One region of the Saccharibacillus sp. WB 17 genome, then DNA from elsewhere that is predicted to be linked to it. Evidence: predicted binding sites of a transcription regulator. Region 1 holds the regulator's gene; each other region holds the start of a gene.

What was found. Region 1 encodes Rex, which represses fermentation and respiration genes when NADH is low (regulators of the CRP and FNR family bind a similar motif). Its sites were predicted from a motif close to TTGTGAAATATTTCACAA; they were not measured.
Region 2: a site for Rex is predicted at 1,646-1,663, ahead of FTE24_RS16985 (formate/nitrite transporter family protein). Genes of this name have one in related genera too.
Region 3: a site for Rex is predicted at 1,966-1,983, ahead of nirB (nitrite reductase large subunit NirB). Genes of this name have one in related genera too.

What each region holds. Positions count from the first base shown of each region.
Region 1 covers NZ_VPFK02000044.1:34,443-37,718, reverse strand. The annotation lists gene dinG (ATP-dependent DNA helicase DinG) at 1-1,419, shown strand, start outside; gene FTE24_RS19845 (redox-sensing transcriptional repressor Rex) at 1,444-2,121, shown strand; gene FTE24_RS19840 (amidohydrolase) at 2,084-3,276, shown strand, end outside.
Region 2 covers NZ_VPFK02000034.1:4,479-7,754, forward strand. The annotation lists gene FTE24_RS16975 (FAD-dependent oxidoreductase) at 1-312, shown strand, start outside; gene FTE24_RS16980 (phosphotransferase family protein) at 553-1,524, opposite strand; gene FTE24_RS16985 (formate/nitrite transporter family protein) at 1,770-2,627, shown strand; gene FTE24_RS16990 (hypothetical protein) at 2,874-3,050, shown strand; gene FTE24_RS16995 (TIGR00730 family Rossman fold protein) at 3,205-3,276, opposite strand, start outside.
Region 3 covers NZ_VPFK02000045.1:78,370-81,645, reverse strand. The annotation lists gene nirB (nitrite reductase large subunit NirB) at 1-1,701, opposite strand, end outside; gene FTE24_RS20770 (alpha/beta fold hydrolase) at 2,085-2,867, shown strand; gene FTE24_RS20765 (GntR family transcriptional regulator) at 3,051-3,276, shown strand, end outside.

The DNA of each region.
Region 1 (3,276 bases):
GGGCTGCACCTGAAATATTTCTCGTTCGTGCATGCGATGACCCGCTTGTACAAGGACGGCAAGAACGGGCAGCTGCCCGCCCTGCGCCAACTGCTTGGCAAGATCGGGCACGAGAAGAAGAATGAATGGAACCGCGCGATCGACGAAGTCATTCCCGAGTTGATCGACGCCAAAGAAAGCTGGGACAAACTGACGGAGCTGCTGTACACGCTGCTGCCCGACCGGGTGGACGTGTCGGCGCCGGAAGCCGGCCAGCATACGCTGCGCCTGACGGCGGGCGAATATCCGAAAGGCTGGGATACGCTCTCGACGCTGGAAGACCAGATCTACGTCGGGCTCGGCGAAGCGATCCGCCGCGGGGAACGCATGGCGGCTTCCGTCAAGGAAGACAGCGGCGACTACACGGCCGAAGGTCTGGCGACCGATATTTCGGGTCTGTTCAAAGACCTGTCCGAAGCGCGCGAATCGCTGCGGTTCTTCATGCGGCTCGACGACGGAAGCACGGTCTACTGGCTCGAAGGCAGCTCGCAGTTCAAAAGCAAGTCGCTGCAAATGTACGCGGTGCCGATCGACGTCAGCGCCCAGCTGCAGCAGCACTTTTTTGATAAAAAGAAAAGCGTCGTTCTCACTTCGGCCACGCTCGCCGTGGACAAAAAGTTCGACTACATGATCGATCAGCTGGGTCTGCGGGAAGCGGCTGTGCAAAAAAGGCTGTTGACGGAAGTGCTGCCGTCGCCGTTCAATTACCGGGAGCAGGCGCTGCTGATCGTCCCGCGCGATTTCCCGAGCGTCAAAGGGCAGATGGCCGACGCTTCGTTCCTCGCCGCGCTGACCGATTCGCTGGCGCGCACGGCGGAAGCGACGCAGGGACGCATGCTCGTGCTGTTCACGTCGTACCGGATGCTGCGCCAGGTGTACGATCCGCTCAAGGAACTGCTCGGCGCTTCCGGCATTTCGCTGATTGGGCAGGGCGTCGACAGCGGAAGCCGAAGCCGCCTCACCCGGCGGTTTCAGGAGAACGCGAAAACGGTGCTGCTCGGCACGAGCAGTTTCTGGGAAGGGGTCGATATTCCCGGCGACGCGCTGACGTGCCTCGCTATCGTGCGGCTGCCGTTCCAGCCTCCGAGCCATCCGCTGCTGGAAGCCAAAAGCGAACTGCTCAAGCGCCAGAACCTCAACCCGTTCATGAAGCTGTCCGTGCCGCAGGCCGTTATCCGCTTCAAGCAGGGGTTCGGCCGCCTGGTGCGTACGCGCCGCGACCGCGGCATCGTGATCGTCTACGATACGCGCGTGATCGAATCGTATTACGGCAAATACTTTTTATACTCGCTTCCGGGTCCCAAAATGGAGCATATGGCGCTCGACCAAATCGTGCCGAGAGTCGCCGAATGGCTGGAACCGGAAGAGAAGTCGGATTAACTTTTCCCCTGGGAGGGACATGGAATGAAAGCGGAAAAAATTTCGGAAGCCGTCGTTCGTAGACTTCCCGTTTACCTGCGTCACCTGACCGAACTGCACAAACGCGAAGTGATGACGGTGTCGTCGCAGGAACTCGGGCAGAAACTGGATCTCAATCCGGCCCAAATCCGGAAAGACCTTGCGTATTTCGGCGATTTCGGCCGAAAAGGCATCGGCTACGACGTCTCGTACCTGATCGAGAAAATTCGCCATATCCTCAAGCTGGACCGTCCGATCAACGTGGCCCTGATCGGCGCCGGCAATCTGGGACATGCGCTGTCCAACTATAATATGTACCTCAAGGAAAGCATGAAGATCGTCGCCGTGTTCGACTCGTACGCGCCGAAGGTCGGCACGCAGATCAACAAGCTGACCGTTCAGCCGATCGAACAACTGAAGCCGACCGTGCAGGAGAAAAACATTCGCGTCGGCATCATCACCGTGCCCGATTCCGAAGCGCAGCGCGTCGCCGACCAGCTGGTCGAAGCCGGCGTCGAAGCGATTTTGAATTTTGCGCCGACCGTGCTCAAAGTGCCGGCCGATGTGCGGATCCATGCGGCCGATTTTACGACCGACCTGCTCAGCCTGGCTTACTACCTCGATAACGGAAAGGAAACCGAAACCCATGACAACGACAAACCATCCGAACAAGTGGATCGTTAGAAACGGCGTATTCGCCACCGGCGAACGGGAAGGGGTCGTCCGCGGCTGCATGATCGTCGACGGAGACACCATCGCCTATATCGGAACCGAAGAACCGGAAGACGCGCGCGATCTGCCGTCGATCGACGGCAAAGGACTGCTGTTTATGCCGGGTCTCGTCAACAGCCACGGCCATACGGCCATGTCGCTGCTGCGCGGATACGGCGACGATATGGTGCTGCAGGAATGGCTGCAGACCAAAATGTGGCCGATGGAAGCCAAGTTCACGTCGGACGACGTGTACTGGGGCAGTTCGCTGTCGATCGTCGAGATGCTCAAAAGCGGCACGACGACGTTCCTCGACATGTACGACCATATGGACCGCGTGGCCGAAGCGGTCGTCCAATCCGGCATGCGGGCGTCGCTGACGCGCGGCGTGATCGGGCTGTGCTCGCAGCAGGAACAAGACGACAAGCTGAATGACGCGATCTCGTTCGCCAAAAACTGGCATGGCCAGGCGGATGGACGCATCACGGTCATGATGTCGCCGCACGCGCCTTATACGTGCCCGCCCGCTTTTATCGAGCGTTTCGTACAGGCGGCGCACGATCTGGATCTGCCGCTGCATACGCATATGTCGGAAACGGCGGCGGAAGTGGAGCAGAACGTACGCGAATACGGGCTGCGTCCGGTCGCGCATCTGGAGAAGCTCGGCTTCTTCTCCCGCCCGTCGATGGTGGCGCATGCCGTCCATTTGACGGACGAAGAGATCGCGATGCTTGCGGCCAACCGGATAGCCGTCTCGCACAATCCGGGCAGCAACCTGAAGCTTGCGAGCGGCGTGGCGAAAGTGCCGCAGCTGCTCAAAGCGGGCGTCGTCGTGTCGCTCGGCACAGACGGCGCAGCCAGCAACAACAATCTCGACATGTTCGAAGAGATGCGTCTGGCCGCGCTGATCCACAAAGGCGTGTCGGGCGATCCGACCGCCGTGCCGGCAGCCGAAGCGCTGCGCATGGCGACGCTGCATGGCGCGCAGTCGCTGTACCTCGACAATCTGGGCACGCTCGAAGCCGGCATGAAAGCGGACTTCGTCGCGCTCGATATCGAGCAGGCCCATTTCCTGCCGCGCACCGATTACGTGTCGCATGCCGTGTATTCGGCGGCCGGTCAGGACGT
Region 2 (3,276 bases), on a different contig from region 1:
CGTCCGGAGTTCATGCCGGAATTCGAGAAAGCGACGTTCAAGATCGTGTTCGAAAAAGACAGCCGCCGCATCGTCGGTGCGCAGCTGATGTCCAAAGTGGACCTGACCCAGTCGATCAACACGCTGTCGGTCTGCATCCAGAACAAGATGACGGTCGAAGAATTGGCCTTCGTCGACTTCTTCTTCCAACCGCATTACAACAAACCGTGGAACTACCTGAACTCCCTCGGCTTTGCCGCGATGGAAGCCCAGCCGGTCGAAGAACGCGAAGAAAAAGCGACCCGTTCCGTGCAAAAACAGACCCAGGCGTAAATCGCCGGAGTCTTGGGTGTTGAAAAACAATAGACCCTATCGAAAAGCCCGCCGATTCGGCGGGCTTTTTGGCTTGCTCAGTTTTTTATACGCGGTTCATTATTACGCGGTTCATTGTACGTGGTTCATGGTATGCCGTTTGTTATGCGTCGTCAGTGTTGTACGCTCGGTTCATGCCGTAGATTTGTATAGTCGGCCCGGTCTGCCGCCAGAGCGCCGGTCTGAAGACGAGGCTGCAGCCTAGCCTTCGTCCAGCCATTTCGGCGTATCGCGCCTGAATCCGTCGAAGTCGTCCCAGATGATCTGCGACCGGCTCAGCGTATCGGTAATTTCCGGTTCGCCGAACGGAATCGCCCAGACGATCGCGAACAGGCACTCTATCGCGCAGTACAGGGAGACCCTGCCCCAGAAGTCGGGATCGCGCGGGCCGCTCTCCCAGTAACCGCGCAGTTGGCCCCGGGCAAAATCAGGACTGATGCCGCTCGTGAACGTCTCCATCCGGTTGAAGTCGCGCAGCGGGTCGCCGGTGCCGGAACGGTTGAAATCGATTACGTTCAAGCCGCCGTCCGGCCCGAAGATCATGTTGCCGGGATGATAGTCGCCGTGCCGGAACCCGGCCGGCAAGCCTTCGAGCAGCGGCAGCCGCGCTTCGATCCGCGCAAGCAGTTCGGCACCGAACGGAAGCCGATGTTTTCCGTTCTCGTAAGCCTGAAGTTTGCGCGTCACTTCGCGGCGCAAGGTATCCGCCGGCGCTTCCGCGCCGGCCGGAACGCTCAAGCCGTGCATGCGGCGCAGCCAGGTGCCGGCGTCCCGGCCCCGGGCGTAAGCCTCTGCGCCGGAGAGCCCCGGCAGCACCTCCTGCGCGTCTTCGCCTTCGATCCAGCTCAGCAGCGAATAGACGAAGGGGGCGCCGGCTTCGGGGAACGTCCGATCCGCCGCTCCTTCGCAGATGCCGAAATCGATCGGGAATGACATCGGAATGCCGAGCTTCGAAGCCTGACGTACCCGTTCGAATTCTTCGCGCTTGGCTTCGGCCAGCCCCGGATCGGACAGCCGAAGCAGAAGCAGCTGCCCGTCTTGGGTCCGGATGCGGTATTTGCGATCCGCGGACCAGCCTTTGTCGACCGGTTCGGCCGCCGCCCAGCCGTTCGAGCCGGGGATAACGTTCATCCAGCGGGGAATACCGGGTTCTTTTGCCAAAGATTCAATCATGAAGGTTCACCGCCTTTCCCTGTATGATAGCACGGGCGGCCCGGCCACAAATAGGGGAAAAGAGAGGCGGAAAGCGGGAAAATGCCGATAGACGGCACGGGGAAAAGAAGAAACGGAAAATAAGTGAAAAAATTCACTTTATACGTTTCGGTATGAGATTTGTCACGTACTCCGGCGAGTGCCTGAGCTAAAATGAGTACGACAAGGGAAGGTTCAAATTTTAGCTATCAAAGGAGACATCAACCATGGCTTATTGCAAACCGCCGCAAATCGCGGAAGTCACCGTTGAGAACGGCGTCAAAAAAGCGCACAGTCCGCTCTCTTCCGTATTGATCCTCGGATTTCTGGCCGGGGCGTTTATCGCGCTCGGCTTCCTGCTCGATATTCGCGTGATCGCGAATACGCCCGCCGAATGGGGCAGCATGGCCAATTTCGTCGGCGCGGCCGTATTCCCGGTCGGCCTCGTGCTGGTGCTGCTGGCCGGCGGCGAGCTGCTGACCGGCAATATGATGGCCGTGCCGCTGGCGCGCCTGGCGCGGCGTATCTCGACAGGCGAGATGATGAAGAACCTGATCCTGATCACGCTCGCGAACTTTGCCGGCGCGATTTTCGTCGCCTACTTTTTCGGCCATATCGTCGGGCTGACCGCTTCCGGCCCTTATCTGGACAAGCTGGTCGATATGGCCGGACACAAGATCGACAGCACGTTCCTGCAATCGTTCGTCTCCGGCATCGGCTGCAACTGGCTGGTGGCGCTGGCCGTCTGGCTCAGCTACGGGGCAGATAACATGAGCGGCAAAATTATCGGCATCTGGTTCCCGACGATGGCGTTCGTGGCGATCGGCTTCCAGCACGTCGTGGCCAACATGTTCCTGATTCCGGCCGCCATTTTCGAAGGCCATTTCACCTGGGGCCAGTATCTCGGCAACTTCGTGCCGGTCTGGCTCGGCAATCTGACCGGAGGCGCGATCTTCGTCGCCGCCGCTTACTGGGGCACGTACCTGCGCCGGGCCGGCGAGCCCCAGGCCCAGGCTGAAGCATCGCAGGCCGGGCTTGCCGCCCAAGCCGACTACATTAAGCCCGAGCTGCAGAAGCACGCTTGATCTGCCCAAGCCGCGCCTGAGCGTGCGCGCTTTTGCGCTCGCTATAGCGCGCGGCTGCGGCCGGGTCGCACGGCCTCAGGTGGGCCAAGCCGCGGCCGTGTCCGGCGGCTCCTCGATCCTGCCCTTTGGGTCGGAAGCCGTCTACCCGGACATACAGCTGTCCGGGTCGGGCGCCTATACTTGCTCCATAAGCGAACGAATGTACGCCTTGCGGGGCGGCCTTCGAAGCGGCGGGGAGGAATAGGCGTGCATCCATATTTGATGGAAAAATTGATGCAGGAACATAACCGGCAGATCGGCGACATCGACCGGAATCATTGGCAAAAAGAGCGGTTGGAGCGAACACCAAGAAGCCGGGGCTGGAGATGGGGCTGGAGACGGTCCGCATTGGCCAAGCGCGGCGACTTGCCCCGTACGTTGTAGCACCGCATAACGAAAGCGGCTTCGCCTTGTGGCGAAGCCGCTTTTGCTATAGGGTACAGGGCATGGCTGCCGGAAAGTCTCGACCACCTGATGCTGACTTTTGATTCGGATTAAGCGGTCGGCAAAGCGTCACCAAGCTTCGCAGCTGTCCGCTCTACGTGCGTTCTTCGGTCAGCACCTGCGGCACGCCGGGCGCGTGGTAAGCTTCCATGCGGTCCAGCAGCTC
Region 3 (3,276 bases), on a different contig from region 1:
AACGACCGTGTACGTGCCGTCTTTCTGAATGTTGGCGTTCATGCGTTCGTTGACGAAACGCGATTCTTTCTCGTCTTTGTGTTCGCCCGGGTAGATGACGCCCAGATAGTAGTTGACGGCTGGCCGGCACTTGGAGCAGCCTTCCGCGTTATGCCAGTCGAGTACATGCATGACTTCTTTGGTCGTCCGCAGCCCTTTTTCCTTGATGCCGGCCACGATCTCCTGACGGCTCAGCGGGGTGCAGCCGCAGATGCCGGTCTTGACCGTCTGCTTGAAGCCGTCGCCGAGAACGAAGCTCAGAATCTGTTCGACGACCGGCTTGCAGCCGCCGCATGAACCGGTCGCGCCGGTGCACGCTTTGATTTCGTCGACCGTCGTCAGTCCTTGTTCGGTGATCGCGTCGACGATGACTTTTTTGGTGACGCCTTTGCAGCCGCAGACGATTTCGTCATCGGCCATTTTCTCTACCGCGGCCGTTTTCGATTTGCCGCTGCCGCAGTGGCCGGTGCCCATCAGATCGCCGTAGATTTCGTCGTTCATTTCGGTGCGTTCGCGGACGTATTTTTGCAGCGAAGCGGATTCCGTCACGTCGCCGAACAGCACGGCGCCGACGATTTTGCCTTGATCGAGCAGTATTTTTTTGTAGGTGCGTTTCCATTCGTCTTTGGCCGAGATGACGGTGTGCTGCGGCGTCTCGATAAATTCGCCGGCCGAGAACACGTCCACGCCCGAAATTTTGAGCTTGGTCGACGTGATCGAACCGCCGTAGCCTGCCGTGTCGATACCGCAAATATGTTTGGCGAGGACGCTGCCCTGCTCGAACAGCGGAGCGACGAGTCCGTAGCAGACGCCGCGGTGTTCCGCGCATTCGCCGACCGAGTAGACGTCCGGCGCGGACGTGCGCATGAAGTCGTCGACGAGGATGCCGCGATTCGTGTCGATGCCGCTGACTTCGCCGATCTGCTTGTTCGGCCGGATACCGACCGCCATGACGACGAATTCGGCTTCCAGTTCTTCGCCGTCCGTGAATACGAGCTTGCGCACGCGGTGGTCGCCGGTCATCTCGGCTGTCGATTTGCCCATCGCGAACTTGATGCCCTGGCGTTCCAGCTCGGTCTTGAGCATGGCGGAAGCCTGGCTGTCGAGCTGGCGTTCCATCAGGTCGTTCATCAGATGGACGACGGTCACGTCCATGCCGAGGCCGACGAGCCCTTTGGCCGCTTCGAGCCCGAGCAGTCCGCCGCCGATGACGGCCGCTTTCTTGTACTGCTTCGCCGCGTCCAGCATCCGGTCGCAGTCGGCGATATCGCGGAAGCCGACGACGCCTTCGCGGTCGCTGCCGGGAATCGGAAGCATAAGCGAATTGGAGCCGGTCGCGATCAGCAGCTTGTCGTACGCCTGCGTCAGACCGGTATCGGTGAGCACTGTTTTGCCGACCGTATCGATCTGCGTCACCGTCGTGTTCGTATGCAGCGCGATGCCGTTCTCCTCGTACCAGCTCCAGTCGTTCAGCACGATGTCTTCGAGCTTTTTGCTGCCTTCGAGCACGTACGAGAGCATGATCCGGTTGTAGTTGGGATGCGGTTCGCTGCCGAAAACGGTAATGTCGAACCGGTCGGTCAGCTTGAGAATCTGTTCCAGCGTATTGATGCCGGCCATGCCGTTGCCGATGACGATCAGCTTTTGTTTGACGGTGTTCATGAGGAAAAGCCTCCTTGGCGTTTGAATTCGGATGAAGGGAAGATCGCGGCCCGCGTGCGTGCGTCGTATCGGCCGTCAGGCGGCGGGGCAGGGGTGCTGCGGATCGGCGATCTTTCGTTAATGTGAACTTATTCACAACGTGAGTTGCAGGAAAGGGCGGGGCCGGAATATCCGGTAAGCCGCCGCTATTTCAAATTTGATCTACCTTGCATCCTCATTATAGGAGAACGCGATTGAAGAGGTTGGTGATCGTAATCACATCAAATGTGAAATATTTCACTTGAAAAAGTCACAATTCAGTACAGGGCGATTGTGCGCGGAAAACGGTCGTGCGGAAGAAGTGTGATAAGGTTGGAATATGGGAAAAAAGAGGGGGAAACGGTATGGCGTGGACGTACACGGAATCCGGTCCGATCGACGCTCCGCTGCTGCTGCTGTTCGTGCACGGCGGCGGGGTCGGCGGTTGGATGTGGGATCGGCAGGTCGAGCATTTTCGGCATGCGCACTGCCTGGTACCGGAATGGTCGGAGCAGGACGGAACGGGGGAAGACGAACGTTTTACTATCGAAAAAAGCGCGGAAGCCTTGATCCGGCTTGCCGAACGAAAAAGCGCCGGTCGGCCGATCGTGGCCGTCGGCTTCTCGCTCGGCGCCCAGATCGTCATGCAGATGATGAGCGATCGTCCGGACCTGCTGAGCGGCGCCATGCTGGGCAGCGGTTCGATCTATCCGGCGTCGCTTGCGCGTCCGCTGGCCGGGCCGCTGATCTCGCTGTTCTACCCGCTGATGCGCAGCCGCAAATTCGCGGCGCTGCAAGCCCGAAGCTTGTACGTGCCGGGCGAACAATTCGATATGTATTATGCGCACAGTCTCGGGATCAGCCGTGCCGGGCTGATCCGAACGGTGCGGGAAAGTCTCGGCTACCGGCTGCCGGCCGGCTTTGCCTATTCGACGGCGCGCCTTCTCGTGACCGTCGGCGAAGAGGAAAGCGGCTCGATGCGCCGCTCGGCGCGGGATCTCGCACAGATGCGCGCCGGGTCGGAGCTTGTCGTGCGGCCCGGTATCGGACACGGATTTTCGCTCGCGCAGCCGGAAGCATTCAACGCACTGCTCGCGCGGTGGCTGGAGGAAGGCGGGCTGCTGCCGCGGCGCGGGAGCGGGCGCTGAACCCGGCCGGGCCGGCGGAAGTTCGGCTTGCATTTTCCCAAACCGGCACTTAAACTAAACTTGTACGTACAATTAAGCTTGAGAGCGCTATCTTAGGATCGCTTTCCGGGTGCGCCCGGCAGATGCCGGAGACTGCCGGCCCGCACCGGATACGAACGCAAATACAGACCGAGGTGAATCAGGATGAACAAACGGCTTCCCAAATACATGATCTTGAAAAACGAACTGTTAAGTTGGATCGAAAGCGGCCGATTGGTGCCCGGCGGACAAGTGCCGTCGGAGAACGAGATCGCCGAGCAGTTCTCGCTCAGCCGCCAGACGGTGCGCCAGGCGTTCTCCGAACTCGAACGCCAGGGGCTGCTGGAACGGGTGCAGGGCAAAGGCACGTTCGTGCGCAGCGCCGGCATCC